Regions from separate parts of the Lysinibacillus sp. EB106-09-02-XG168 genome, predicted to be linked through region 1. Evidence: riboswitches for the same ligand, from Rfam matches in the RefSeq annotation. Region 1 holds a riboswitch; each other region holds the start of a gene.

The links. Region 1 has a riboswitch for lysine ahead of AC3WSO_RS12045 (transporter substrate-binding domain-containing protein). Riboswitches for the same ligand answer to the same signal wherever they lie in the genome.
Region 2: linked by a shared signal. The riboswitch ahead of AC3WSO_RS02300 (amino acid permease) and the one ahead of AC3WSO_RS12045 (transporter substrate-binding domain-containing protein) in region 1 are both predicted to bind lysine.
Region 3: linked by a shared signal. The riboswitch ahead of AC3WSO_RS18340 (aspartate kinase) and the one ahead of AC3WSO_RS12045 (transporter substrate-binding domain-containing protein) in region 1 are both predicted to bind lysine.

What each region holds. Positions count from the first base shown of each region.
Region 1 is NZ_JBYTDN010000003.1:2,271,437-2,281,239, reverse strand. Features, by position in the region: gene AC3WSO_RS12055 (amino acid ABC transporter ATP-binding protein) at 338-1,069, opposite strand; gene AC3WSO_RS12050 (amino acid ABC transporter permease) at 1,082-1,807, opposite strand; gene AC3WSO_RS12045 (transporter substrate-binding domain-containing protein) at 1,987-2,853, opposite strand; lysine riboswitch at 2,971-3,156, opposite strand; gene odhB (2-oxoglutarate dehydrogenase complex dihydrolipoyllysine-residue succinyltransferase) at 3,699-4,934, opposite strand; gene AC3WSO_RS12035 (2-oxoglutarate dehydrogenase E1 component) at 5,029-7,851, opposite strand; gene AC3WSO_RS12030 (HAMP domain-containing sensor histidine kinase) at 8,084-9,469, opposite strand; gene AC3WSO_RS12025 (response regulator transcription factor) at 9,466-9,803, opposite strand, start outside.
Region 2 is NZ_JBYTDN010000003.1:229,433-239,235, forward strand. Features, by position in the region: gene AC3WSO_RS02290 (nitric oxide synthase oxygenase) at 1-475, shown strand, start outside; gene AC3WSO_RS02295 (CynX/NimT family MFS transporter) at 552-1,760, opposite strand; lysine riboswitch at 1,934-2,110, shown strand; gene AC3WSO_RS02300 (amino acid permease) at 2,194-3,657, shown strand; gene AC3WSO_RS02305 (serine hydrolase domain-containing protein) at 3,928-4,854, shown strand; gene AC3WSO_RS02310 (response regulator transcription factor) at 4,916-5,608, shown strand; gene AC3WSO_RS02315 (sensor histidine kinase) at 5,618-6,553, shown strand; gene AC3WSO_RS02320 (ABC transporter ATP-binding protein) at 6,691-7,614, shown strand; gene AC3WSO_RS02325 (ABC transporter permease) at 7,607-8,296, shown strand; gene AC3WSO_RS02330 (Nramp family divalent metal transporter) at 8,693-9,803, opposite strand, start outside.
Region 3 is NZ_JBYTDN010000003.1:3,586,224-3,596,026, forward strand. Features, by position in the region: gene sdhB (succinate dehydrogenase iron-sulfur subunit) at 1-419, opposite strand, end outside; gene sdhA (succinate dehydrogenase flavoprotein subunit) at 425-2,179, opposite strand; gene AC3WSO_RS18325 (succinate dehydrogenase cytochrome b558 subunit) at 2,247-2,855, opposite strand; gene AC3WSO_RS18330 (YslB family protein) at 3,128-3,562, shown strand; gene AC3WSO_RS18335 (methyl-accepting chemotaxis protein) at 3,614-4,873, opposite strand; gene AC3WSO_RS18340 (aspartate kinase) at 5,000-6,226, opposite strand; lysine riboswitch at 6,447-6,625, opposite strand; gene uvrC (excinuclease ABC subunit UvrC) at 7,177-8,973, opposite strand; gene trxA (thioredoxin) at 9,470-9,781, opposite strand.

The DNA.
Region 1 (9,803 bases):
GACGGACTGCAGCTCAAAAAGTAAGCCTTTCTATCGCTGAATCAATAATTTCTTGACTTTGTGTTGATGAATCCCATACGTTATAGCTTTTTTCTTGCTAACATCCAAGTAATAGAACACTAATTACGGTAAATAGAATACATAATTTTTTCAAAATACTACCTCCATAACTGCATAAATTGACGCTATCAGTGGAAGAAAGTTCCTAGATTGAAGTAGCCCTGATTATATCTAAATCACAAATAAAATACATTGTTACAAATTATATATTGACTATTAATAAAATTCGTTTGGACTCACTTTTTTTAGTTATTCATTACCAAACGCGTAAACTTTTTTATCTTAATGTCCGTTTTAAAAACGCCTTTGTCCGTTCATGCTGAGGGTTTACTAAAACCTGTGTTGGAGGCCCTTCCTCTACAATAACACCTTTATCCATAAAGACAACGCGATCCGCTACTTCTTTGGCAAATTCCATTTCATGTGTAACGATTAACATCGTATTGCCGGAATCCGCTAGCTGCCGCATTACCTTTAAGACTTCACCCACCATTTCTGGGTCAAGGGCTGACGTCGGTTCATCAAACAGCATTACTTCTGGACTCATTGACAATGCTCGTGCAATCGCTACACGCTGTTTTTGACCACCAGATAGCTGTCGTGGCTTCGCATTGACATATTGATCCATACCAACAATTTGCAAATATTTTTGGGCAACTTCATCGGCTTCTGCCTTCGAACGCTTTAATACTTTCATTTGACCAACTGTGCAATTTTTTAAGACATTATGATTATTGAATAAGTTAAATTGCTGGAATACCATACCTAAATGTGTACGGTATTCTTGGATATTATGCTTTTCATCTAAAATATTTTCACCTTTGTATATAATTTGACCGCCACTTGGTGTTTCCAGTAAATTAATGCAGCGTAGTAATGTTGATTTGCCAGAACCTGAAGAGCCGATTAAGCAGACAACCTCGCCCTTTTCTACTTGGAAATTTACATCCTTTAACACTTCGTTACGCCCAAATGATTTACTTAAATGCTCTATTTTAATAACTGTCATTTATTAGCCCCCCTATACTGCTTCTTTCTGTTCTTTTTGGTAGGCATCTGGTCCATCCAGCCGTTTTTCTATATACAGTAAAATTCTTGATGCTGTGAATGTCATGATGAAATAAAGGACACATGCTACGAAGAAAGATTCGAAGTAGCGGAAGTTATTACCTGCAATCGACTTTGTTTGGAAAAATAATTCCGTAACTCCAATAACGTTTAAAACTGCTGTATCTTTAATATTCATAATTAATTGGTTACCTGTAGCAGGCAAAATATTTCGGGCAACTTGTGGTAATACAACATGTAGCATGATTTGAACATGATTCATACCAATAGCCGATGCAGCCTCGTACTGCCCTTGATCAATGGAAACAATTCCACCTCGTACGATTTCTGCCATATAAGCGCCTGTATTTAATGAAACAACTAAAATACCTGCCGTAATAAAGTGCATATTAATACCAAATGCTATATCTAAGCCGAAAAATACAACCATTGCTTGTACAATCATTGGTGTACCACGGAAGAATTCGACATAGCAAGTTAGTATAAAATTAATGAATTTCAAGCTATAAAATTTTACTCCCTTTTTACGAACTTTGATGGTATGCATAATTCCAATGAAAAATCCGATAAGTGCACCAATAATTGTACTAATAATCGAAATAAGTAATGTATAATACGCACCTCGTAAAAACATTTGCCAGTTGTTCTCAACAATAGAAATAATCCATTCAAGACTCATGATGTTCCCCCTAACAACGTCGTGTTGCTTTTTCGTTCAATCGTCTTAGCTATCTACCATTTTCAGTGGGACCCTGTTTCTTTTATCATATGAAACAAGTAGCTTAGACATTATTATTATTTAGAAAGTTTCTATTATATTGATATTGCACGGACTAGTAGCTAGCCCGCGCAATCATATTATTGTGCTGCTGGTTGTTGGTGAATGGCTTCTTCCATAATTTTTTGACGATCATCTTCAGAAATACCTTTTAAGATTTCATTTATCTTCTCAAGGTTTGCATCACCTTTACGTAAACCAACTGCGATCGATGTATTTGAAATGTCTGTATCGAAGCCCTCTTCAAATTTTACATATGCTAATTTATCGTTTGCAGCAGCAGCGGAAATACCTTCTGGACGTTCTGCTACATAACCATCAATTTTTCCAGCTTCTAATGCTACTCGCATTGCTGGGAAGCTATCCATAGCTGTCTGTTTTTTTACATCTTTGATTTGATCAATAACAGTGTAGTTAGATGTATTTAACTGTGAGGTGATTTTAGCACCAGAGAAATCTTGGATAGATGTTACTTTTTCATATTTACTACCTTTTTTAATTACCATTACAAAATCAGACGTATAGTAGTTTTCTGTGAAGTCGATCGTTTGTTTACGTTCTTCAGTAGGTGACATACCTGCAATGATAGCATCGATTTTATTTGATTGTAGAGCTGGTACTAATCCATCCCATTCCAATTTTACGATAACCAATTCTTTTCCTAAGCCTTCAGCTATTTTTTTCGCCATTTGTACATCATAACCGCCTGCATATTCTGCATTATCAGCAATTTTTACTGCGCCATTTGCATCACCTTGCTGCGTCCAGTTAAACGGAGCATAACTAGCTTCCATCCCGATACGGAATTCGCCACCAGCTTCCTCGTTATTCGTATTGCCCCCCTCATTACTAGATGACGACGGCTCCTTCTTGTCACTAGTACCACATGCAGCTAACAAAATTGCAGTCACTACGGTCAACATTACTACTAACCAATTTCTTTTCATGTAAAACTCCCCCTTTTTCTGTAAAAAAAATAAGACAACTGTACTAAAAAAGCCTAAGCTCTGAACTTAGGTCTTACTTTTTCAACAGTTGCCCAAATCCTCACTATAATTCCATCATTCCGAGATAGCACAACCTAGTAAACCTGGAAAAAATCTACTAGGACAGTCCTGCACTTATTCACTGCAGGCCCAGCATAAAAGTACGAGCTCCTTTTACACTTCGGCGATAGTTCCTTCTTCATTGCGTCTTCGCTTGCTTGTACTCAACAATGAACTAATAAATACCGCGCCTCTACCTCACAATGAAAAAACGTGAGGTTTGAATATTTAATTGATTATTAAGATACTACTATAAAACTAACTTATTCGTCAAGATAATTTCATTACTTTTCTGACTAATTACAATATTAGGGTTTTTTATCCTTTTTAAAGAAAATCCGCAAATAATTAATACATAACTTCTTTTTTAATATTTTAGAGAAATTGTAGTTCTGTACAAATAATAGTTTTGTACTATATACATTATTATAGGGAAGCTTTCGCAAAAGTTGGGGTAAGCGATCCGTCGGTTTGGCTTTTTTATACGTCGTTTGGGCTCTTCTTTCCATCATTTCGGACCTTCTATCCGTTGCTTGACTTCCTTTCCACCACTTCGGCTCTTTTATCCGTCGTTTCAGCTGCTTTATCCGTCGCTTGACTTCCTTTCCGTCACTTCACCCTTTTTATCCGTCGTTTCAGCCCTTCTTTCCGTCACTCTGATTACTTTAACCTTCACTTCCTCAAATAATCCACAAAAGAAAAAAACCTTGCGAAACAATGTTCGCAAGGTTTTAGAAACTCAGGAATTAAGAATTTAATAATAAATCTTCTGGGTTTTCAAGTAGTTCTTTAACAGTTTTAAGGAAGCCTACAGAATCTTTACCATCGATAATACGGTGGTCATAAGAAAGTGCTAAGTACATCATTGGGCGAATTTCTACTTCACCATTCACTTCAACTGGACGTTTTTTGATAGTATGCATACCAAGGATACCAGCTTGTGTACCATTCATGATAGGTGTAGACATTAATGAACCGAATACCCCACCATTTGTAATTGTGAATGAGCCACCTTGAAGATCAGCTAAACCTAATTTTTTGTCGCGTGCTTTTTTCGCTAAGTCTGCAATTGAATCTTCAATTTCTGCAAAGTTTTTGCGGTCAGCGTCACGTACAACTGGTACTACTAAGCCTTCTTCTGTTGATACGGCTACACCGATATCGAAGAAGTTGTTTAAGTGAATTTCATCACCAACGATTTGTGCATTCACATATGGGTATTTTTTAAGTGCTGCAACTACAGCTTTTGTGAAGAATGACATGAAACCAAGTTTAGAGCCAGTTGACTCGAAGAATTGGTCTTTTTTACGAGAACGTAAAGCCATAACGTTTGTCATATCTACTTCGTTGAATGTTGTTAACATTGCTGTAGATTGTTTTACTTCAAGTAAGCGTTTTGCAATTGTTTGGCGACGACGGCTCATTTTTTCAATTGTCACACGTGAATCATCAACAGCTGCTACTGCTTTAGGTGCTGCTGGAGCTGCTTGTGGCGCTGCTACTGGAGCTGTACCATGAGCTGCAACGTCTTGTACACGTACACGGCCTTGCGGATCTACTGGAGATACAGCAGCAAGGTCAATACCTTTTTCACGAGCAAGTTTACGTGCTGCTGGAGACGCGATTACACGCTCACCAGAAGTTTCTACTACAACTGGAGCTGCTGCAACTGGAGCAGGTGCTGCTTGTGGTGCTGCTGGAGCTGGAGCTGCTTCAACTGGAGCTGCTGGAGCAGGTGCTGCACCTTCGCCAGCTTCTACAACTGCGATTACTTGACCTACAAGTACAGTATCTCCTTCTTCAGCTAAAATTTGAGTTAAAACTCCTGCTTCTTCAGAAATGATTTCAGCGTTTACTTTATCTGTTTCAAGTTCAACGATGAATTCACCCTTTTCAACGCGATCGCCCACTTTTTTTACCCACTGTGCGATACTACCTTCTGTAATCGATTCTGCTAATTCAGGGACTTTAATTTCAGCCACTTTCATTTCCTCCTTTAATTAACGTGCATTGGTGCACATCAATGGGCTACTGCCTAAGCAAGTAGCCCGGCTCTCAAAAATATTTAATATGTGATTATTTAACCTTTACAGGCTCAGCAACTGCTTCTTCTACAAGTGCGGCTTGAGCTGCTTTATGAGAATCTGCATCACCTTCAGAAGTTGAGCTCATTGCAGGACGGCCTACATAACGTAGCTTTTTACCTTCTGAAAGGTCGTGTAATGTTTCTAATGCATAATTCCAAGAACCTTGGTTTTTAGGCTCTTCTTGTACCCAAACGATTTCTTTTACATTAGGATACTTAGCAATAATACCAGCAACTTGCTCTTTTGGGAATGGGTAAAGTTGTTCTACACGAGCAATGTGTAGGTGATCGAAGCCTTCACCGTCTTTAATACGGTCTGCGATATCGATCATGACTTTACCTGAACCTAAAACAATGCGCTCTACAGCTTCAGGTTTTGAACCTAGGCCTGGTTGTTCAATTACTTCTTGGAATGAACCATTTGCTAATTGATCAGCATTTGCTGCAGCTAATGGGTGACGAAGTAAGTACTTAGGTGAAACAACCACAAGTGGACGAACGCCTTCTGTACCTAATAATGCTGCTTGACGACGTAATAAGTGGTAGTAGTTACCTGCGTTTGAACAGTTTGCTACGAACCAGTTATTTTCAGCTGACATTTGTAAGTAACGTTCCATACGGCTTGAAGAGTGTTCTGGACCTTGACCTTCATAACCATGTGGTAAAAGGATTACTAAACCAGATTTTTGACCCCATTTAGCACGTGCACCTGAAATAAAGTTATCGAACATAACTTGTGCCATGTTAGCAAAGTCACCAAATTGAGCTTCCCATACTGATAATACATGGCCGTTTTCTAAATTGTAACCATATTCAAAGCCCACTACCCCAGCTTCTGTAAGTGGAGAGTTGTGTACTGTAAATGATGCATTTGCACCTGAAATATGGTGAAGTGGCGTAAATAAATTACCATTGTTTTTGTCATGTAACACTAAGTGACGTTGAGAGAACGTACCACGTTGTGCATCTTGACCTGTAAAACGTACTGGTGTCCCATCTTGAATAATTGTTGCATATGCTAAAGTTTCTGCATGACCCCAGTCGATTTTTGCAGAAGCAAATGCATCACGGCGTTTTTCTAAAATTTTGCCAAGTTTTTTCTGTGGTTCAAAGTTTTCTTCAAACACTAAAAGCTCTTCATTAATTTTTCCTAGACGTTCCACACCAACTGCTGTATCAATTTGTGGGAATTCTACTTTTAATTCTTCTGGCATTTCTAAATGTTTATGTTCATCTTTATCTGCCATTTCTTTTACATGATCATAAGCTGCTTGCATTTCTGCATAAATAGCTTTATCTAATGCAGCTACTTCTTCAGCAGAAACTACACCCTCAGCTACTAATTGAGCACCATATAAAGCACGAATTGGTTCATGTTTAGAAACTAATTTATACGTTTCAGGGTTTGTTACAGTTGGATCATCCGTTTCATTGTGACCATGACGGCGGTAACCCATAAGGTCAACGATAATATCTTTACCGAATTTTTGACGGTAGCTAGCTGCGAAACGACCAACTAAAGCTACAGATTCAGGGCTATCTGCATTTACATGCACGACTGGTACTTCGTAACCTTTTGCAGGGTCTGAAGAGTACACAGATGAACGAGAATCATGTAATTCAGTTGTAAATCCAATCATGTTGTTAGCAATGATGTGGATTGTACCACCAGTAGTGAACCCTTCAGTTTTTGCAAAGTTTAATACTTCTGTTACGATCCCTTGACCTGGGAACGCAGCATCACCATGCACAAGAATTCCTAATCCTTTTGTGCGGTTATGAATAGCTTGCCCTGGTTTAGAAGTGTCATCTTGTGCAGCACGTGCAGTACCTAAAACAACCGGATTTCCTACTTCTAAGTGAGATGGGTTGTAAGCAAGTTTAACATTCATACCAGATTCGCGGTTGTAAGAAGCACCCATGTGGTATTTTACATCACCAGTCCAGCCTTTAGTAATTTCAAGGCGACCATCTTTTGGCATAAATAATTCATTAGAAACATGTGCGAAATCAGAGAACATCATGTCGTATGGTTTATTTAAAATGTGTGTTAACACATTTAAACGACCACGGTGGGCCATACCAATACGTACATTTTCAACGCTATTTGTTTCAGCTGTTTTCAAAATTTCATCGAATAGAACGATTTGAGTATCTAAACCTTCACCAGAGAAACGCTTTTGACCTACAAAAGTTTTATGAATGAACTTCTCGAAGTTTTCAACACGAGTTAAACGGTCTAATAAAGCTTTTTTCTCATTAGAAGCTAATGCTTGTTTAAATGAACCTGTTTCAATTTGTGCTTGAATCCAATCACGTTCTTCTGTTGCTACTACGTGATTATATTCAAATGCTACTTTATCTGTATAAACAGATTTTAAGTAATCGATTGCATCCTTACCATTTTTCACGTTTGCTGGCACATCTTTGAAGAAGACAGCTGCAGGAATTTCAGCTAAATCTGCAGCGCTTAAGTTGAACGCGCTTTCTTCAATTTGAGCTGTTTGTAGTTCACGGTTTTTCAAAGGATAAATATCTGCTGCTAAATGACCGTTTGTACGGATTGCATCTGCTAATTTCACAGCCGCTAACACTTTCTTGTAATCGCCAGCAGGAGCTGCTGCATTACTAGCTACAGCTACTTCACCTTCTACTACTACTGGTGCACCAAATTGTTGGAATAATAATACTAACTCCGGTTCTACTTCTTCAGGAGACTGTAAGAATAAGTCGTATTGCTCCATCACATATCCTAGGTTAGGACCAGAGAAAGCTGACCATGGAGAACTTACAGTTGTAACGTTGTTCGACATGAAAAATGACCTCCAAATTTTGCCTTTCGGCAGTTCCATTAATTAAATTACAATTAATTATATAATATTTTCCCGCTCTTTAAAAGGATGTTTAACACAACATACCCATAAATTAAAGAACGTTTTTTCCATCTCAATCTTACTACTCTTCACAAAAAATACAACTCTTTTTAGCAAATTAAGCAATTTTTTTCCCAAAGGATAGAATAATGAAATAAAGCGTGTATTTTTCTCAATATTTTAGCGGGAATTTCATGAAGAAAACGGTTCCAACATTTTTTCTACTCTTGACTTCTACAGAGCCATTGTATTTTTCAAGTAACATTTTTGTAATACTAAGCCCTAAACCTGTTCCTCCGATTTGACGGTTTCTTGCCTCGTCGACCCGATAGAAACGATCAAAAATAAATGGAATATTTTCTTCCGCTATACCAATCCCATTATCTTCCACACTCATCAATACTTCCTTCCCCGAAACAGCAACTGAAATTTGAATTTCAGGAACTATTTCACAATAACGAATAGCATTTTCTATTATATTGCGAACAATTTGGCTAAGTGCATTTTCTGTTATAAATATCCTCCCTATTTCGCCTTCTTTCGACAGCATTATTCGAGCTTCTGGGTGAAGGAGTCTTATCTCCTCTATAACCGCTTCTATAACAGCAACTGCATCAGCTTCACTATCGATATCTTTTTCCTCACGACGAGCAAGTTCTAGTAATTCTTCGATCATTTTTCGCATGCGTGCAATTTCCGTTAGCGAAGTATCAATAGATTCTTCTAAAATTTCCGGATCATCCTTCCCCCATCTTTTCAAAAGGGATAGATGCCCTTCAATTGCCTGAATAGGCGTTCGTAACTCATGAGAGGCGTCTGCAACAAATTGCTGCTGCTGTGCAAATGATATTTGCAATTCATTCATCATCGCATTGTACATTTTCAATAAATCACCTATCTCATCATGAGACGTGTAAGTTAATTGAATCGGTTCATTAAACCCTTTATCCATAACGGTTTTCATCGATGAACGTAACGAACGTAATGGTTTCATCAAATAATTGGCAAGATAATAGCCAATAGATGCAGATATCAATAATGCTCCTATACCCGCTATTAACATTGTCGTCAATAAATAATGCATCAATGACTTGAACTTTGATAATGGATGAATCACTTGAATATATCCTTGAAAGAAACCAAGTTGAATCGGTTCATTAATGACAAAGACATCTTTTTTATCAATTGTCATTTTAATAGTTTCCCCCATTGAGGAAAGAGGCGCAGCCTGAGAAGTATCATTAATAGCAAAAATCGGAACACCATCTGAATTAAATATTCTAATCGTCTGATTACGATCAGAAATAGAACCTATAAGACCTTTATTTTGCAGAATTTCTTGAATGGTAAGATTGGGTCCTTGTGACTCTAAAAAATACACCAAATCATCGCTTGTCCGTTTGATTTTACTATCCTCGTCATTCGATAGCCATGTATGAAGTGAAATATATACGACAATACATATAATAGTATAGCTAAAAAATATAACAAGAGTAGATGTTAGCATCCATTTTCTTTGCAATGACTGATTGACTAAATAATCTCTCCATTTTTTCATTCACGCATCACATACCCAACCCCACGAACGGTTTCAATATAAGCATTCGTATCACCCGGTAGTTTTGTTCGCAAATGCCGAATATATACATCTACGACATTTGTCTCTATATCCGTATCATACCCCCAAACAGAGGTTAAAATTAGCTCCCGTGTACAAACTTTGTTTTTATGTTCTATTAATAATTTTAGTAGATCATATTCTGTTTTCGTTAAATCAAGCTTATCCCCTTGTACAAAAACTTCATAGGCCGCGATATCCATTTCGATATCTCGAAAATGTAATGATCCCCCCATTTTTTCATCCGGTGTCACCCGACGTAAAATAGTACGAA
Region 2 (9,803 bases), 2.0 Mb from region 1:
AGAAAAGCTAGGATTAAAATGGTATGCAGTGCCGATTATTTCGAGCATGCGCTTCCAAATGGCAGGTATCGACTTTGAGGCAGCTCCATTCAATGGTTGGTATATGGGTACAGAAATCGGGGCACGTAATTTAGCAGATCATGAGCGCTATAATATGCTACCTGCTATAGCAGAAATTTTTAACCTTGATACAACTAAACAGGCTTCTCTATGGCGTGACCGAGCATTAGTTGAGCTGAATATGGCCGTTCTACATTCTTTTAAAAAAGATGGTGTGAGCATTGTAGATCATCATACAGCTGCACAGCAATTTAAATTGTTTGAGGACTCAGAAACAGCAGCAAATCGAGAGGTTACAGGCAATTGGACATGGTTGATTCCACCTCTTTCGCCAGCTACAACTCATATTTATCACAAGCCTTATGTTAATGTTTACAATACACCTAACTATTTTTATCAGAAACCACCTTATTGAAAGAGAAAGGCAGCTCACGTTAACTTATTTCAGCGAGTGTCCACACCTGCTGAGATAAGATTATGAGCTACCTTTTTTAATTTATATATTCATTTTTAGAAGCTCTAAATGAACATAAGAAGAGTATGAGTGCTACGACAACAAATAACCAACCAGTAATATCCCAGCCACCAAATATATCATGTAAATAACCGAATAAGATTGGACCGATTGCGGCTAATAAATACCCTAATGATTGTGCAAAACCTGATAAATCAGCTGCCTCAAAAGCTGTACGGGTACGTAATGTAAAGAACATCATTGCTAATGAGAATGAAGCTCCTCCGGCTAAGCCTAGTAGCACCATCCAAAGTATAGCGAGGTTGGTCCATTCCATTACTAGTCCGATAAAGCCAATTAAGTAAAATGCCGTAAACATGAATACGAGAGGTCGCTGAGATATCATTTTACTAGCGATAATAGGCACAGCTAAGGCCATTGGGACTTGTGAAAATTGCATGATGGAAAACATCCATCCTGCACGATCTGCAGCTAATCCTTGTGCTATATATATTTCAGGAATCCAAGCAGCAGTTGTATAGAATAATAACGACTGAAATCCCATAGCTCCCGCTACTGCCCAAGTAACAGGTGATTTCCATAAAGGTGTACGCTCTTTCGTAGATTTAACATTAGGCTCAGGCTTATTAAATTTCAACTGTGGAATCCAAATTAAAATGGTTAACGCTACAAGAACAAGTGCGACTGCAAGTGCACCTTGCCAGCCAATGGATGAATGGGCAACAGGATAGCTAATGCCAGCGCCGAGCCCAGCTGTCAAATTCATCGACATAGTGAAAAATGCCATAAGCAAACCTACGTGATAAGGAAACTTCAATTTAAGTAATCCTGGAATAAGTACGTTACCAAATGAAATGGCTATACCAATTAGCGCAGTGCCAAATACGAGCAAACTAGTTGTGCCGAGGGAGCGTAGTACAATCCCTAATGCCAAAAGAATAGTCGATAAAAATAATGTTAGTTCTAGCCCGATTTTACGTGCGACAATTGGTACAAAAGGTGAGATAATTGCAAATGCTAGCAATGGGATTGTTGTTAGAAAGCCCGCTAATGCATAGGATATGCCGAGGTCTTCTCGGATAAAGGAAATAATAGGTCCAACAACTGTTAGCGGCATCCGTAATGTCGAGGCAATACAAATTACGCCGATCACTAGTAATAAGGTTGTACCTTTCCAGTTAATTTTCCTGCTAGGATAAGTATCGGTATGTTCATGAGTAGTCAAATAAATCCCCCCCTGTTAGAACAATTATGATTGAACCACTATACCACTTTATCACAACAATAAAAATAGTTGAAAATTCGCAAAATATAGAATGTTATTCGAGTTATTGAAATGCCATAAGTCATATGTTAGAATAATATTCATCATAAATTTAATAATATGCCTCATGTTTATATTGAGGTAGAGGTCGCGGTATTTAAGAGTATGCTAATGGAAATGACAAGCATTTAAGATATTAGTTGAAAGGAAATACTGCCGAAGTGTGAGGGGACTTGAAAACCTCATGCTGGGGCTGTCTCCGAAAGGAACAGAACTGTCACGTTTGGATAACGTGTTGAGCTATCATTTTGAAAGAACAGAGGATTTACTTAGCCATCACTGCCGTTCATGTGATGGCATTTTTTTCGCCTCTTAAAAGGAAGGAAGTTAAATTGTGAGTGAAATTAAAGTCAATCAGCTCGGCCATAAAGCGCCAAAGTTGAAAAAAGAATTAAAAAGCCGTCACATTACAATGATTTCATTAGGCGGTACAATCGGTACAGGATTGTTTTTAGCTAGTGGTGGTGCCATTGCACAGGCAGGCCCTGGCGGTGCGCTTCTTGCTTATGCATTAATCGGTATCATGGTTTATTTTTTAATGACAAGCTTAGGCGAAATGGCAGCCTATATGCCATCATCGGGCTCATTTAGTACGTATGCTACAAAATTTGTGGATCCAGCTCTAGGCTTTGCACTTGGTTGGAACTATTGGTACAACTGGGCAATTACAATTGCGGCAGAAATTTCTGCTGTATCATTGATTATGAAATATTGGTTCCCAGATAGCTCATCAGCACTTTGGACTGTTTTATTTATTGTTGTTGTTTTAACGTTCAATCTATTATCGGTAAAAAGCTATGGTGAAAGTGAATATTGGTTTGCCATGATAAAGGTTGTAACTGTAATCATTTTTATTATCATCAGTTTCTTAATGATATTTGGTATTTTAGGAGGAAACGCTCCGGTAGGCTTTACGAATTTCTTTGTTAGTGATGGACCATTCCACGGTGGTTTCCTTGCTACATTTGGTATTTTCTTAGCTGCGGGATTCTCGTTCCAAGGAACAGAATTACTTGGAATAACAGCAGGTGAAACAGATGATCCTGGTAAAAATATTCCGAAAGCTGTTAAGTCCGTTTTCTGGCGAATTCTTTTATTTTATATTTTAGCGATCGGTGCAATTGGTCTGTTGATTCCGTTTACAGACGCACGTTTGCTATCTGAAGATATCGCTGTTTCACCGTTTACACTGGTGTTCGATAATTTAGGAATTGCCTTTGCCGCATCATTGATGAATGCTATCATTCTAACGGCAATGCTGTCAGCAGGGAATTCAGGGCTGTACGCATCTTCTCGTATGCTTTGGCAATTAGCAGTAGATGGACATGCACCGAAATTTTTCACTAAACTAAGCCGTCGAGGTATTCCAATTTACGCATTACTGGCGACTTTAGCTGTAGGCTCTCTAGCATTTTTAGCTTCATTCTTTGGTGATGGTGTGGTCTACATGTGGCTTCTAAATGCCTCTGGGATGTCAGGCTTCATTGCTTGGCTAGGAATTGCATTTAGCCATTACCGTTTCCGTCGAGCGTTCGACGTACAGGGCTTAGATCCGAAATTGTTGCCGTATAAAGCAAAACTATTCCCATTCGGTCCGCTATTTGCTTTTACGGTTTGTATGATTGTTGTTATTGGACAAAACTACAATGCCTTTTTGGGTGGTTCAGTAGATTGGTACGGAGTTCTTGTCTCGTATATCGGTATTCCACTGTTCCTACTGTTATGGCTTGGCTATAAAATTAAGCATAAAACGAAAATGCTTCCGCTTGAGCAATGTGATTTAAAGCTGGAAGACTAATATTAAAGCTGCTCTATAATCCATTGAATGATGGTTTATGGAGCAGCTTTTTTACTATTTCGCAAAATATCTATGAAACGAAAACGAAAAAATGGTAAATTAAGGTTTATAGCCGAAAGTTGTGGATGACGTTTTTAAAAATATACGCTCTGTATATTAGGTGATTTCCGTTCCGGCTGGGTGCCCCCAGGAAAGCGCCCGGCCGGAACGGAAATCAACCACACGTAAAAGCTTAATAGGTGAAGACAAATAATCAGAGGAGGGAGAAAGATGATAGACTATCCATTTTTACAAAACAGATTAAAAAAAGAAAAGATTAATACCTTTTTGATTAATAGTCACGGTAAAACGACATTTCGATACTATAAAAACAAGAAACAACAACAGAAGCTTCATAAAATTAATTCTTGTACAAAGAGTATTCTTTCAATTCTATTTGGTATTGCAATTGATCATAAATATTTGGAATCTGTTCATACACCTGTTCATTCTTTTTTTCCTGAACTATTCGAACGGCAAGACGACAAACGTAAAATGGATATGACAATATATCACCTTTTAACAATGACGGAAGGGTTAGATTTCCCAGAATTCGGAGAATGGAATTATTTTGCTCCTATGGTATTTCATTCTGATATAGTAAAATTTATAATAAATCGTCCGATGGTACATCCAGTGGGTACGAATATGAATTATAACTCGGGTTGCTCCCATATACTATCTGCTATATTGCAGCAAGTTACGAATATGAAAACAAAAGAATTTGCCAATCGTTATTTATTTCAACCATTAGGTATTCAAGAATATCAGTGGTACGAGGATAAGAAGAAAATTAGTAAAGGGGCAGATGGTCTTTTATTAAAGGTAGAAGATATGATGAAAGTGGGGCTCTTAGTTTTAAAGAAAGGCGTATATAACGAGAAAAGGATAGTTTCAGAGGATTGGATTAATCATTCGATAAAGCCGAATTTAATGACTTATGAAAAAATCGGTTATTACGGGATGCATTGGTGGGTAAATAAACAGAATGAAACTAAAGCTTTTTCGGAAGATAATCAATATTTCTTTGCATTAGGCTTTGGGGGGCAATATATTTTTATTTGGCCAAAGGAAGAACTAGTTATTACTATCACAGGTGATTTGTATGAAACTAGTTTATTACCGCTTCAATTAATAAAGGACCACATCTTGAGATAATCGTTATGGTGATGAGTCAATAAAATGAAATTTTTACATTTTAGAATAGAGGTGCATGGAAGTGCAAAAGCACATTTTATTAGTAGAAGATGACGAAGCCATTCGCGAAATGGTAGAGAGTTATTTAACGATGGAGGGATTCCTTGTCACCTCTGCAGTAAATGGGGAAGAAGCATTACAAAATTGTTTAAACAATCCCTTTGATTTAGTAATCTTGGATATTATGATACCGAAGCTTAATGGATTAGAAGTTTTAAAAATTATAAGAGAGCAAGCATCACTTCCAATCATCATCATGTCAGCCAAGGATAGTGATGTTGATAAAGCATTAGGGTTAGGATTAGGGGCAGATGATTATATTGCCAAGCCGTTTTCGATGCTGGAATTTTCGGCACGTGTCAAAGCCGCAATAAGAAGAGCTACAAAATACTCCAGTCAAGTAGAGGATAAGGCAGACATAGTAAAGATAGACAACTTATCGATAGACCTTGTTAATTTTTCGGTTGAGAGGAATGGACAAAATGTAAAGCTCACGTCAAAGGAATTTGCTATTTTAACGTTATTCGTGACAAATCGTAATCGAGTTTTTACGAAACAGCAAATTTATCAATTGATTTGGAAAGATGCTTACTATGGAGATGAAAATATTATTAATGTACATATAAGAAGATTACGAGAAAAAATTGAAGACGATCCGTCCAACCCTAAGTATATTAAAACGCTTTGGGGGATCGGCTACAAATTTGAAGGGTAAACATTCATCATGATTATATGTCTATTGCTAATTATTGTATTACTAGTAGGAATTATTATTTTTCAGATGAAGGCAAAGAAACAACAAGATGCTGAGATTCAATACATGCATCAAAAGCTGCAAATAATCATTGATGAACAATCGAACGAAAAGATTTTAGTATCGACAGCTAATCAAGAATTACAGCAGCTACTAATCGCGATGAATGCATTGTTAGACCACAACCAAAAAGTGCAAGCAACACATCTAAAAATGGAAGATTCCATGAAAAAAATGTTGGCCAATATTTCGCATGATCTTAAAACACCTTTAACTGTTGTGCTAGGTTATACGGAAATGCTGCAGCTACAGCCATCACTTAGTGACGAAGAGCGGCAGCGCTTGCTCACTGGCGTTCATTCGAAAACATTGGAAGTATTAAAAATAATCCATACATTTTTTGATTTGGCAAAATTGGAGGCTGGAGATACAGATTACCCAATGACAAAAATTAACGTAAATGAAATTTGCCGTAAAAACATTTTATCATTTTACGATATGGTCATGTCATTGGGATTAGAGATTGATATAACAATACCGGAGATATCTGTATATGCACTTGGTAATGAAGAAGCATTAGATAGAGTTTTGAATAATTTATTGTCAAATGCGATTGCCTATGGGGCGGCAGGAAACATCATTGGACTCACAGTAAGAACTGATGATACGAATATTTATATTGATGTATGGGATCGTGGTAAAGGGATTGACGAATATCATATCGATAATGTTTTTGAAAGAATGTATACGCTTGAGGATTCTAGAAATAAATCCTTCCAAGGGAGTGGACTTGGCTTAACGATTACAAAACGTCTTGTAGAATTAATGGATGGCTCTATCCAGCTTTCCAGTATTCCATATGAGAAGACCATTTTTACAATTTCTTTAAAACGAATGATGTATTGAACAGCCGTGCTTGTAGAGCATTTAAAATGCTTTACAGGCTTTTCTTCTGCGCTTAAGAAATTTGTAAGAATCCATTAATAAATTAGAGAGTTTCATTTTTTATAATAAGGATAGTTAAAAGTAAGGGAGAGATTTACATGACATATATTGTGAAGACAAATCAGCTTACGAAAGTGTTTGAGGGGAAAGAAGTCGTTTCTGCTGTTACTATGCATGTGAAAAAAGGAGAGATCTACGGTTTTTTAGGTCCTAATGGTGCCGGAAAAACGACAGTCATGAAAATGCTGACAAACCTTACGAAGCCAACGAGTGGAGATATTGAAATCTTTGGTGAGAAATTAAATGACCGCTCATACGAAGTGCTGAAAAGGATGGGGACAATTATTGAATACCCAATTTTTTATGAAAATTTAACGGCAAAGGAAACTTTAGAATTACATTGCGAATATATGGGCTATTATGACAAGAAAGAAATCGCGCATGTTCTAGATTTAGTAAAACTAACAAACACGGAAAATAAACGTGTAAAAGACTTTTCACTTGGAATGAAACAACGCTTGGGTATTGCACGTGCAATTATTACGAAGCCGGAACTACTTATTTTAGATGAACCGATTAATGGGCTAGATCCAGTCGGCATTAAAGAGCTTCGGGAGTTATTCAAGATGCTTTGTAAAGAGTATGGCATTACTATTATGATTTCTAGCCACATTTTGGGTGAAATTGAACAGTTGGCAGATACAGTTGGAGTTATTAAGGATGGGAGATTAATGAAGGAAGTATCTATGGACGCTGTCAATCGTAGTCAGTCAAATTATATAGAATTGATTGTTAATGATGGGAAAAAGGCTGCCTTTATTTTAGAAAGTACATTAAATATTACTAATTTCAAACTAGTGGATGACAATTGTATTCGAATTTATGAATTGACAGCTTCGCAAAAGGTGCTATCTAAAACATTGATTGAGCATGATATTGAAATTGAGGGCATTAGCAAAAAAACAAGCTCATTAGAGGATTATTTCTTGAAGTTAATCAATGGAGGTGTCACTAGTGCTTAATTTAATGCGTTTAGAAATGAAAAAATATCATATTGGTTTATATATAAAACGAGCTGTCTTCGCAAATTTTGTAATACTAGCTGTTATATTTATGCTTATATTTATCACTAAAGTAGAAGGAGATGTAGATTTTAGAACTTATCAGACGGCATTAGGCATGATAGATTCATTTGTAAGAGCAGTATTTATTATTTTTGCTAGTGTGTTAATCGCCAAGTTTATTATTGGGGAATTTAAATATAAAACGATCACTGTAGCCTTTATGTACCCAATCAATAGAAAAAAACTAATTGCTTCAAAGCTAGCCATAGTTGTTCTTTTTACCTTTAGTGCAATTGTTTTATCGACTATATTTGTCACAGCAATTTTTTGTGCTGTTAGTGAGAGTTTTCAATTGCTCCCAGATACGTTATCGGTATCTATCATCATCCAACGAATTCCCGCTTTGATCATGAATGCAGTTTCAGCATCATGCATCGCTTTAATACCATTGTATTTCGGTATGAGAAAATACTCTATTCCGGCAACGATTGTATCATCAATATTAATTGTATCGGTCGTATCATCAAATTCGGGTAGCTTCACCTTATATGATATTATTTTTATTCCTATCACTTTAGCGATTATCGGTATAAGCGTGGCTTACGTATCATTTCGGAACATTGAGAAGATAGATATTTAAGGGCGTATGGTTGATTTCCGTTCCGACTGGGCGCTTTGACGCTGCAGCTACGCTTTCGCGCAGAGCTTCCTGGGGGCGTCCGATGAGCCGCTTCACTCGCGTTGCTCGCTCCAGGGTCTCGGGCCAACAGATGTTTTTTGCGCGAAAGCGTAGTGCTAACGAAGCGGCAGCGGCACCGATGTTGGTCACGGAGGCGTTATCACAGGATGTGATGCTTTTAGCCTCCGTTCCTCTATCGCTGATCCCAATGAGTCGCCCAGTCTCCACTCCAATCAACTATATATATGTCATAAGTTTTATCAATTGTCACGCCTACTACAATGAGATATTTTTTCCTCTTACATGTAGAAATGCCAGACACAAAACCAAATTAAGGTCTTTGTGTCTGGCATTTTTTTAACCAAATATTGTTTGCCATAATAAATAAACATTTAAAGTAACTACAATCACCACGACGATCCATCCTAATATAGTAGTAATACGATGGTTGACTAGGCTCCCCATGATGTCACGCTTACTCGTAAACAGTACAAGTGGTACAAGAGCAAATGCGATACCAAAGGATAGAATAACCTGACTTAGGACAAGCGCATAAGTCGCATTCACACCGGATGCAATGATGACTAGAGGCGGTAACATTGTAACAGCGCGGCGTAAATAGAGCGGTATTTTTTTTCTAATAAAGCCCTGCATCACAACGTCACCTGCCAGTGTACCGACTGAAGAACTTGCAAGACCTGCAATGAGAAGGCCAAGACCAAAGGACACTGCTGCCATCGGACCAAGCGCCTCTTTTAATCCGTTATAAGCGATATCTAAATCTTCAACTACGACGCCTTGTGTATGAAATACTGCCGCAGCAATAACAAGCATACTCATATTGATGGCACCGGCAATAATCATTGCGATAATAATATCAATAAACTCAAAACGGAAAATCCGTTTCTTCTCGTTATCGTTTCGACCAACGATGCGACTTTGGGTTAATGAAGAATGCAAGTAAATAGCGTGTGGCATGACAGTTGCTCCTAAAATACCCGTTGCGAGTAAGATAGAATCTACTCCCTCAAAGCGCGGTGTGAACATGCCCATTGTTACTTCGCCCCAATTTGGCTGTGCTAAAAATGTTTGGAATGCAAATGCTAATACGACAATAAGCACCATGCCAGAAATGCCTGCTTCAAATGCTCTAAAGCCTCTGCGCTGCAATTCTAAAATAGCAAATGAGCCAACTGCTGTAATAAGCGCTGCAGGCAACATTGGAATATTGAATAACAAGTACAGCCCTAATGCAGCACCAATAAATTCTGCAAGGTCTGTTGCAATAATGACCAATTCAGCCTGTATCCATAAAAAGATAGACGTTTTTTTAGAAAAATGTTCACGTGATACTTCGGGTAAATTTTTACCTGTAGCAATGCCAAGCTTTGCTGACAAGGATTGAATTAACACTGCCATTAAATTAGAAAAAGCGATAACCCAAAGCAATAGATAGCCATATTGTGAA
Region 3 (9,803 bases), 1.3 Mb from region 1:
CCTAAATCATAAGTACCATCGATTGGAACCCATGCTTTAACTTTTTTAAGTGCATTGAACATACGTTCACGGTCAACTTGTAAGTCACGAATAACTGGGAAAGTTTTCATAGGCTCAAGTTTAATTGGCTCAGTCAATTGGTCAACAAGTGTTGAACAAGATTGACGTGGGCGTCCATTAATAACCATTGAACATGCACCACAAACTTCTTCAAGACAGTTCATATCCCATGCAACTGGTGTTGTTTTTTCACCATTTGACATAACCGGATTCTTTTGAATTTCCATTAATACAGAAATAACGTTCATACCATGACGGTAAGGAATTTCGAATTTCTGCCAGTAGCCATTGCCACCTTGTGTATCTTGACGTAAAATTTCAACTTTGACCATTCTTCCAGTATTAGCTGCGATATTCATAATTCTTAGTCTCCTTTCGCAGAGTAATCACGTTTACGTGGTGGAATTAATGAAACGTCGACTTCTTGGTACGTGATAATTGGATCACCAGTAGTTGGGTCAAATTTCGCCATTGTAGTTTTTAAGAACTGCTCATCATCACGGTTCGGGAAATCTGGTTTATAGTGTGCACCACGAGATTCGTTACGTAATAATGCACCTTTTGTCATTACTTTCGCTAAGTAAATCATATTTTTCAACTGACGCGTAAAGTGAGCACCTTGGTTACTCCACTTTTGTGTATCGTTGATGTTAATGTTTTCCCAACGTTTTTGGAATTCATTAAGTTTTTTCAAAGTATCTTCAAGTTGGTCATTGTAACGTACTACTGTCATAGTAGCTGTCATCATTTCACCAAGCTCTTTATGAAGCAAGTAAGCGTTTTCTGTGCCGTCCATTTTCATGATAGCATCCCACTTAGCTTGTTCTTCTTTAACGCGAGCATCGAAAATCTCTTGTGGAAGATCTTCAGCATGCTTTTTAAGATGTTTAACATAATCTACTGCGTTTGGACCTGCAACCATACCACCATAGATAGCAGATAATAATGAGTTTGCACCAAGACGGTTTGCACCATGCTGAGAGTAATCACATTCACCTGCAGCAAATAAACCAGGAATTTCAGTCATTTGGTTGTAGTCAACCCATAATCCACCCATTGAATAGTGAACTGCTGGGAAAATTTTCATTGGTAATTTACGTGGATCATCCCCTACGAATTTTTCGTAGATTTCAATAATACCACCAAGTTTTACATCTAACTCATGTGGATCTTTATGAGAAAGATCTAGGTATACCATGTTTTCACCGTTGATACCAAGTTTTTGGTTTACACAAACGTCGAAAATTTCACGTGTTGCAATATCACGTGGTACTAAATTACCATATGCAGGATATTTCTCTTCTAAGAAGTACCAAGGCTTACCGTCTTTATAAGTCCAAATACGGCCACCTTCACCACGAGCTGATTCTGACATTAGACGGTTTTTGTCATCTCCAGGAATAGCTGTTGGGTGAATTTGAATGAACTCACCATTCGCGTAAGTAGCACCTTGTTGATAAACGATAGAAGCAGCAGAACCTGTATTAATTACAGAGTTTGTTGTTTTACCGAAGATAATACCAGGGCCACCAGTCGCCATAATAACAGCGTCTGCACGGAATGATTTAATTTCTTCTGTACGCATATCTTGCGCTACGATACCACGACAAACGCCGTCAGGATCGACGATTGCACCAAGGAATTCCCAGTGCTCATATTTGTTAACTAAACCAGCTACTTCGTGAGAACGAACTTGCTCGTCTAGTGCGTATAGTAATTGTTGACCAGTCGTTGCACCAGAGAATGCTGTACGGTGGTGTAATGTACCACCAAAACGACGGAAATCAAGAAGACCTTCTGGTGTACGGTTGAACATAACACCCATACGGTCCATTAAATGAATAATACCAGGGGCTGCATCACACATACCCTTAACTGGTGGTTGGTTCGCTAAGAAGTCCCCACCATATACTGTATCATCAAAGTGGATCCAAGGAGAATCCCCTTCACCTTTTGTATTTACCGCACCATTAATTCCGCCCTGCGCACATACGGAGTGTGAGCGTTTTACAGGAACTAATGAGAATAAATCAACTTCAGTACCAACTTCAGCTGCTTTAATCGTTGCCATCAGACCAGCTAGACCGCCGCCAACAACAATTATTTTGCTTTTCGCCATGATTATTTCTCACTCCTCTTAAAAAATTGCAATGATTGCCATGTGCTCTATAGTAGCTTCTATTACATTAAGCGAAAGCTAAAATAGCAGCCACACCAACTACACTTAGAATTACGAAAATAATGTTTGTTACATAAGTAGCAATCTTTTGAGACTGAGGAGATTGTGTAATACCCCAGCTTACTAGGAATGCCCATAAACCGTTAGATAAGTGGAAAGTTGCTGATATAATACCAACAATGTAGAATCCAAGCATAAATGGATTAGAAACGATATTTGCCATCATGTCGTAATCAACTTCAGTACCAAATGCTTTTTGAATACGAGTTTGGAAAATATGCCATGCAATGAAAATCACTAAGAATACACCAGTGAAACGTTGTAATGAGTACATCCAGTTACGGTATGTGCTGAAACGTCCTGTATTCGGTGTAGCAGTGAATGCAATGAAAACACCATAAAATGCGTGGAACATTAATGGAATATAGATGACAATCCATTCAACTAGGATAAGGAATGGAATCTTTTCCATATTTGCGGTAGCTGCGTTGTAACTTTCTGCTCCGCCTGTTGCTGTAAAGTTAATTAACAGGTGCATCGTTAAAAACAGACCTACTGGAATGATACCAAGTAGAGAATGTAAGCGACGCCATAAAAACTCTCGATCTTTCGACAAGACTGTTACCCCCCTTAGTACTTAAAATATCACAACAAAAGAAGTCATCATTTTGTAACTGATACTTCATTGACTGTGTATTTCATCATGGTACAATATTATGACATGTTTATTGTACTCTCAAGAGCTACGAGCGTCAAGGCAACTAAGAGTTTTTCGTATTCCTTATTAAAGAAACAATCTAGTACATGATGCGTCGTTTTTTCTCGAAAAATCTATCTTTACTTTATCAGTGTCAAATTATAAGAAAATTCTAAGAAAGAAGGATTTAAATGTTAAACACTTCATCACCTACAATCTCAGCTTTTGGCTATGAGATAATTCGCGATTATATTTTATCTTCCATTCTCGGTAAACATGAAGGTGATGTTCTTTACTGGGCAGGAAAAGACCTAGCACGGAAGTTCCCATGTAATAGTCAAGATGAACTTATCGCATTTTTCGCAGATGCCTGCTGGGGTAATTTAGAACTTGTCAAGGAATCGAAGGATGGACGTACTTTCCAGTTGACAAATGATCCTGAACTGTTACAAATCGGTCTTCGTAGCTTTAGACTCGAAGCAGGATTTATAGCTGAACAAATCCAGCAAGCAAAAGGTTATTTAACTGAATGCTATGATGAAAAATGTGAAAAGCAACAGAACGTTACATTTACAGTTAAATGGGACGTTAAGGAACGAATCATGAATACCGTTCCTTCAGAATAAAACGAAAAGGATTGTCATTCCAAATTTATGGATGACAATCCTTTTTAATATTTATAGTTGGGCATGTCTTTCTTTTAAAAGTACATCTATTAACGAAATAAACGCTTCTAAAATATTTAGTGAGAATTGAATCATTTCCTCTAAGTTTTTGATTGACAGTTCATTCACTAATTTTTGTGCAGCCATATGTACTAATTCATGAGGTTGTTCTATATGAAGATATTCTGGTAAATTCCGATATTCCTCAAAATGGCCATAATACCATTCCCCAAACTTACATTCATGATGCGTTTTTATAATTTCTTTATGGCCAGCCTTTTGTATAGCATTTCGTAAAAAGCTTGCATGATCCATTAACCTTGCAGCCAATTGGCTAACTACCGTTTGCTCTTTAGGCTTACGGATTGTAGGGGCGATAGCTTTTAACATTTCAGATACTTGATTTTGTATTATATCCGAGAAGTCACTAGTATGAGATAATTCCTTCGTTGTTTCCGCTAAACGTCCTACAGCTATTACATTTTCTTCTGATGCGATTGTTATTTGATCAATGCCATGTGCTGCTTCTTTAATATTTTTACTCGTTACAGTCAAATTAGTAATATTGTTCTTCATGATACTTAAAAAGTCCGTTAAATAATGTTCAACTTCTTTAATATTTGTTATTGTATTATGTAGTTTCTTATCAATGACTGATCGAATCTTCGTCATTTCTTGCAATGAACCTTTCGAGCTGTTAGCTAACTTCCCTACCTCCATCGCAACAACATTAAATCCTTTTCCATGCTCACCAGCACGTGCAGCTTCAATAGAGGCATTTAAGGATAGTAGTTGTGTTTGATCAGCAATCCCAGTTACACCTTTACCGATATCATCCATTTTAGTAATTTCATTATACAACTGCTCTGTTGAATGAGCTCCTTTAGACAACAACTCCTGAACCAGTTCACCTTTTATAATGGACGATTCCATTTCCTCTACAAGGAGTAATGAATGCTGCTTGATTTCTTGAATGTTTGCATTAACATTTTGCTCAACTGCAAGTATCTCTTCTGTATTTGACGACATTTCTTCACTCATTGCTGAAATATCCCCTACACTTGTTGAGACATTTTGAACCTTTAGAGCCGTTTGAAAATTAATTAACTCCATATGCGCCAGTACAAAGTCTAAAATCGCATTTTTCACATCAATACTGTCCTGCTCAAGTTCTAATTCCAGAATTCGCTTTTTTAATATTTGTATTTCTAAATCGTTGTGTTGCTCAACGCTTTCATCCACTGGCTTTTGAAATAAACCGAATAACTCCATATTAACTCCCACCTTCCCTTTTGGAAAAACATGTCACATTTTATTATATAACAATGAAATTGGATAAAGTATGAAATTAATGTAAACAAAAAGAGATGTGCCATTTAATGACACATCCCTTTCATTTTATATGTAAAGCGCTTGTTCTAAATTAAATTCGTCATGTAAAGCATTTGCTGCGCGAACCATTTCGTCCTGAGGAACAACGACGGATACTTTTATTTCAGAAGTACTTACCATTTTTACAAGGATATCTTCACGACGTAAACGATCAAACATACGGGCTGCCACCCCCGGATTAGATGCCATTCCTGAGCCAATAATAGAGACTTTCGCTAAACCGATTTCAAAATCAGCAAAACTAAACCCTAGTGATACTTTACTATCTTCTAGGACACGTAATGCATCCGCGAACTCCTCTTTTAAAATAGTAAATGATACAGTCGGCTTTAAGCCATCAATTATTGCTTGTACGATTATATCAACGTTTATGCGATTTTCTGCAAGTATTGTGAACATATCTGCTAACGAAGCATTAGAATAAGCATCATACCCTACCGTTAGGCGAATAACGTCTGACTCATAGGCAACACCACGTACAATTAAATTTTTCTCCATTTTAACTTCCTCCTTCAATAAAGTACCTTCTGTATCTTTTTCGTTTGACCGAATGGTAACTGGGATTTGATACTTCTTTGCTATTTCTACAGCGCGTGGGTGTAAAATTTGTGATCCTAAGTTTGATAGCTCTAGCATTTCATCATAGGAAATTTCTTTTAACTTTTGTGCCCTAGCAATCTGACTTGGATCAGCTGTATAGACACCATCCACATTCGTATAAATATCTACGCACTTCGCCTCTAATGCTGCAGCAATAGCTAAAGCCTTCGTCTCCGCACCACCTTTACCAAGCGTCGTAATATTCCGTGAGTTATTGATCCCCTGTTCCCCTGCAACGACGACGATTTTCCCCTGAGTAAACTGTTCTTCTATTCGACTAGCTTCTATCTCATTAATTCGTGCATTGCCATACACCGCATCGGTTTGAATACCTGCCTGCCAGCCTGTTAATGACACTGCATCGTAACCTTCTTCCTGCAAAGCAATTGCCACTAATGCACTTGATAGTTGTGAGCTTGTTGACAATAGTGTGTCTAGTTCACGTTTAGACGCCTTGTCTAATAGATTACAAGCCATTTTTGCTAATTCTTTAGACGTCCCTCTCATTGCTGTAGTGACAACGACAATATCAAAACCACTTTCCTTTTCTGCAATCACCTTTTTTGCAACATCTTGTATGTGTTCAGTTGATGCTAATGCAGCACTACCAAATTTCATCACAATTCTCTCCATCCTTTTCATTCTCCTTCGTATTTAATCATTTCGCTGATAATAAAGTAGCTATATAATTTTGCAGCTTTTCACAAAAAAACATCGCAAAAGCAAATAACACCCTTCAACTCTTAGGTAAGAGTAACAGCCTTGAAAAAATGTTGTTTCGAGAAATCTAAAAAGGCAGCTCTCACATAACGTGAAAGCTGCCTATAACATGTACAATAAAAGTAACTTGCGCATGTGTGATAGCTCTCCGAAACGTTTAGAATCGACAGTCTTACATCTCTTAAATGTAAAACCAGCACAGCATCGGAAACAACGATGCTCCACTTCGGCAAGTTCCCCTTTCATACACTTTCACTGGACTTGTTCGTCCTCGTATGTACTACTCTTGAACCTTGCACCTCTATCATCACTAAATAGTGATTGTATTTAATTGAATCTTAGTGAAGGAATTTCCAATTTAATAAGTAGAAACTACTTATTAACTAAGATGCTGTGTATGAAATCGCTATATTGAATAGCTATGTTATATACAAACCTTAGCATACGTCTAATCCTTTGACAATTTCTCTTGTTTAAAATCAATTTCGCCTTGGCGTAATTGCCGCTGTCGCTTTGCTTTCGCGCAGATAAATAATACGTCCGAAATCGACTTTGTGCTTAGGTCTTCAGATGTTTTTTTGTGCGAAAGCGAAGCAATAGCAACAACACGAGGGCCGACACGAAGTCGGTCATTTCGGTAATACCACAAGAAATGGTATTTTTACCGATGCAAGTCAGTTAGCCGTTATCGTATGGATACGATGGTTTTAGGCTAACATCCCCTCAGAACTCCTTTCTGATTCCATGACATCCGTCGGAGGCTCTATTTTCATTCAGCAAATGTCTTTTGTACCGAAAGTGTAGCGACAGGTACAGATGTTTGGACACCCACCGAAAAGGAATTCCATTTACATTCATCTCATTTACCCTTCAGAGGTAGTATTTTCTGCTGAATGAAAATAAGTATGAATATTGCTAGCTAGACTAGCTGGCATCCCCGCTTCCTGTAAGGCTTGCATACTTGCCTCACGAATTTTTTTGACAGAGCCAAAATGCTTAAGTAATTGCTGTTTTCGCTTTGGACCAACTCCCTCTATTTGGTCGAGGACAGATTGTATAGCATGCTTCTCGTGCTGCTGTCGTAAGAAAGTAATAGCAAAGCGGTGTACTTCGTCTTGAATTCGTTGCAGTAAATAGAAGCCATCACTTGTGCGCTTTAATGCAATTACTTCAGGTGGATCACCAAATAGGAGCTGAGATGTATTATGCTTGTCATCTTTTGCTAATCCGGCAATTGGAATGACAAGGCCGAGCTCATCCTCTAATACTTCCCGCGCGACTTCCATTTGCCCCTTCCCACCATCAATTAGTACTAAATCTGGTAAAGGTAGACCTTCCTTTAATACCCGTATATAGCGACGACGGATCACTTCCTGCATTGCCCCGTAATCATCGTGCTTGGCAGCTGTACGTGTTTTGTATTTTCGATACTCCTTCTTTGCAGGTTTTCCATCGATAAATACAACCATTGCAGATACAGCATCTGTTCCATGCATATGACTATTATCGAAAGCTTCGATCCGTAAAGGCACAGAAATGCCCATAGCATCACCGAGCGCCTCACATGCTCCTATTGTGCGTTCTTCCTGACGTTCAATAAGCTGGAACTTCGCTGCTACAGCAATTTCAGCATTTTTAATCGCTAAATCAACAAGCTCTTTTTTTTGCCCTCGTTTTGGTGTAAGTACCTTCACTTCTAATAATTCCGTTAAAATATCCGAATCAATAGATTGAGGGATAAAAATTTCTTTAGGCTTAATATGCTCTAACTTGTCATAAAAGCGCCCAACGAACGTTAAAAATTCCTCTTCTGCATCTTGATAAATCGGAAATATCGAGACATCTCGCTCAATCAGCTTTCCTTGACGGACAAAGAAAACTTGCACACACATCCAGCCCTTCTCAACTGCATAACCAAATACATCGCGGTTAGTTGTATCACTTGATACGATTTTTTGTTTTTGCATGACTGTATCAATATGTGCAATTTGATCGCGAAATTCCTTTGCACGCTCAAACTCTAAATTTTCTGCGGCAGCTAGCATCTTTACCTCTAGCTCTTTTTTAACTTCTTCAACCCCACCATTTAAAAATTTTGTCATATCTTCAATCATATCGTTGTAAGTGTCAACATCAATCTCTTTCACACAAGGAGCTAGACATTGCCCCATGTGATAATACAAACAAACCTTTGAAGGAAGTTGTACACATTTTCGAAGAGGATATAAACGATCTAGCAGCTTTTTCGTCTCACTTGCTGCATACGCATTTGGATATGGACCAAAATATTTTGCCTTATCCTTTTTCACTTTTCGTGTTGTAATAAGTCGTGGATGTTTTTCATTTGTAATTTTTAAATACGGATACGTTTTATCATCCGTCAACATAACATTGTATTTCGGGTCATGTAGTTTTATAAGATTAAGCTCTAAAATTAATGCCTCGATATTGGAGGATGTCACAATGTACTCAAAATCTTCTATTTCGCTTACAAGTCTCTGCGTTTTCCCTTCATGCGTACCAGTAAAATACGAGCGTACTCGATTTTTCAGTACTTTTGCTTTCCCGACATAAATAATAGTACCTTGTCGATCTTTCATCAAATAGCAGCCAGGCTGATCTGGTAAAATTTTAAGCTTTCGTTTAATTAAATCATTCATCGCCTACCTGCCCCCCTTTTTGTTAAAACTAGCGTTCTTTCCTTTTTATAGAGCTTTGCACACCACATTGCCCTATCCATAGCTCTCTCTTTATTATATAACGAAAAAAAGCCAAGCACATCTATTGATGGCTCGACTCTTTTTTTCTTACAGAATCAATTGTGCCTCGGCATAATTGCGTCCGGAATCGGCTTTGTGCTTAGGCCTGCACGAGGGCCGACACAATGTCGGTCATTTCGGTAATGCCACAGGACGTGGCGTTTTTACCGATGCAGGTCAGTTAGCCGTTTTCGCATGGAAGCGATGAATTTAGGCTAACATCCCCTAAGCACTCCTTTCCGATTCCATGACATCCGCCGGAGGCTTTAACTCTTTCAGCGGGTGTTTGGACACTCCTGAAAAAAACTTAAATTGGCATTCGTCTCATCCTATGTAATTGGGAGACTTCTGTACCTGTCGCTACGCTTTCGGCACAAGAGACATTTGCTGAAAGAAGTTAAGCATGTTTTGCGATAAATGCTTCTAACGCTTCTTTTGGTTGGAAACCAACAGTTTTGTCTACTAATTCACCGTCTTTGAAAAGTAGTAAAGATGGGATAGACATAATTTGGTATTGTGCTGCAGTACCTTGGTTGTTATCTACATCTACTTTTACAATTTTAGCCGCACTACCTGCAGCATCCATTTCTTCAAGAACTGGTCCAATCATTTTACAAGGTCCGCACCAAGCAGCCCAAAAGTCTACTAGTACTAACCCTTCTTTAATATCATCTTGGAAAGTTGCATCTGTTGCATGTACAATTGCCATTTGAAATCCTCCTTAAACTTAC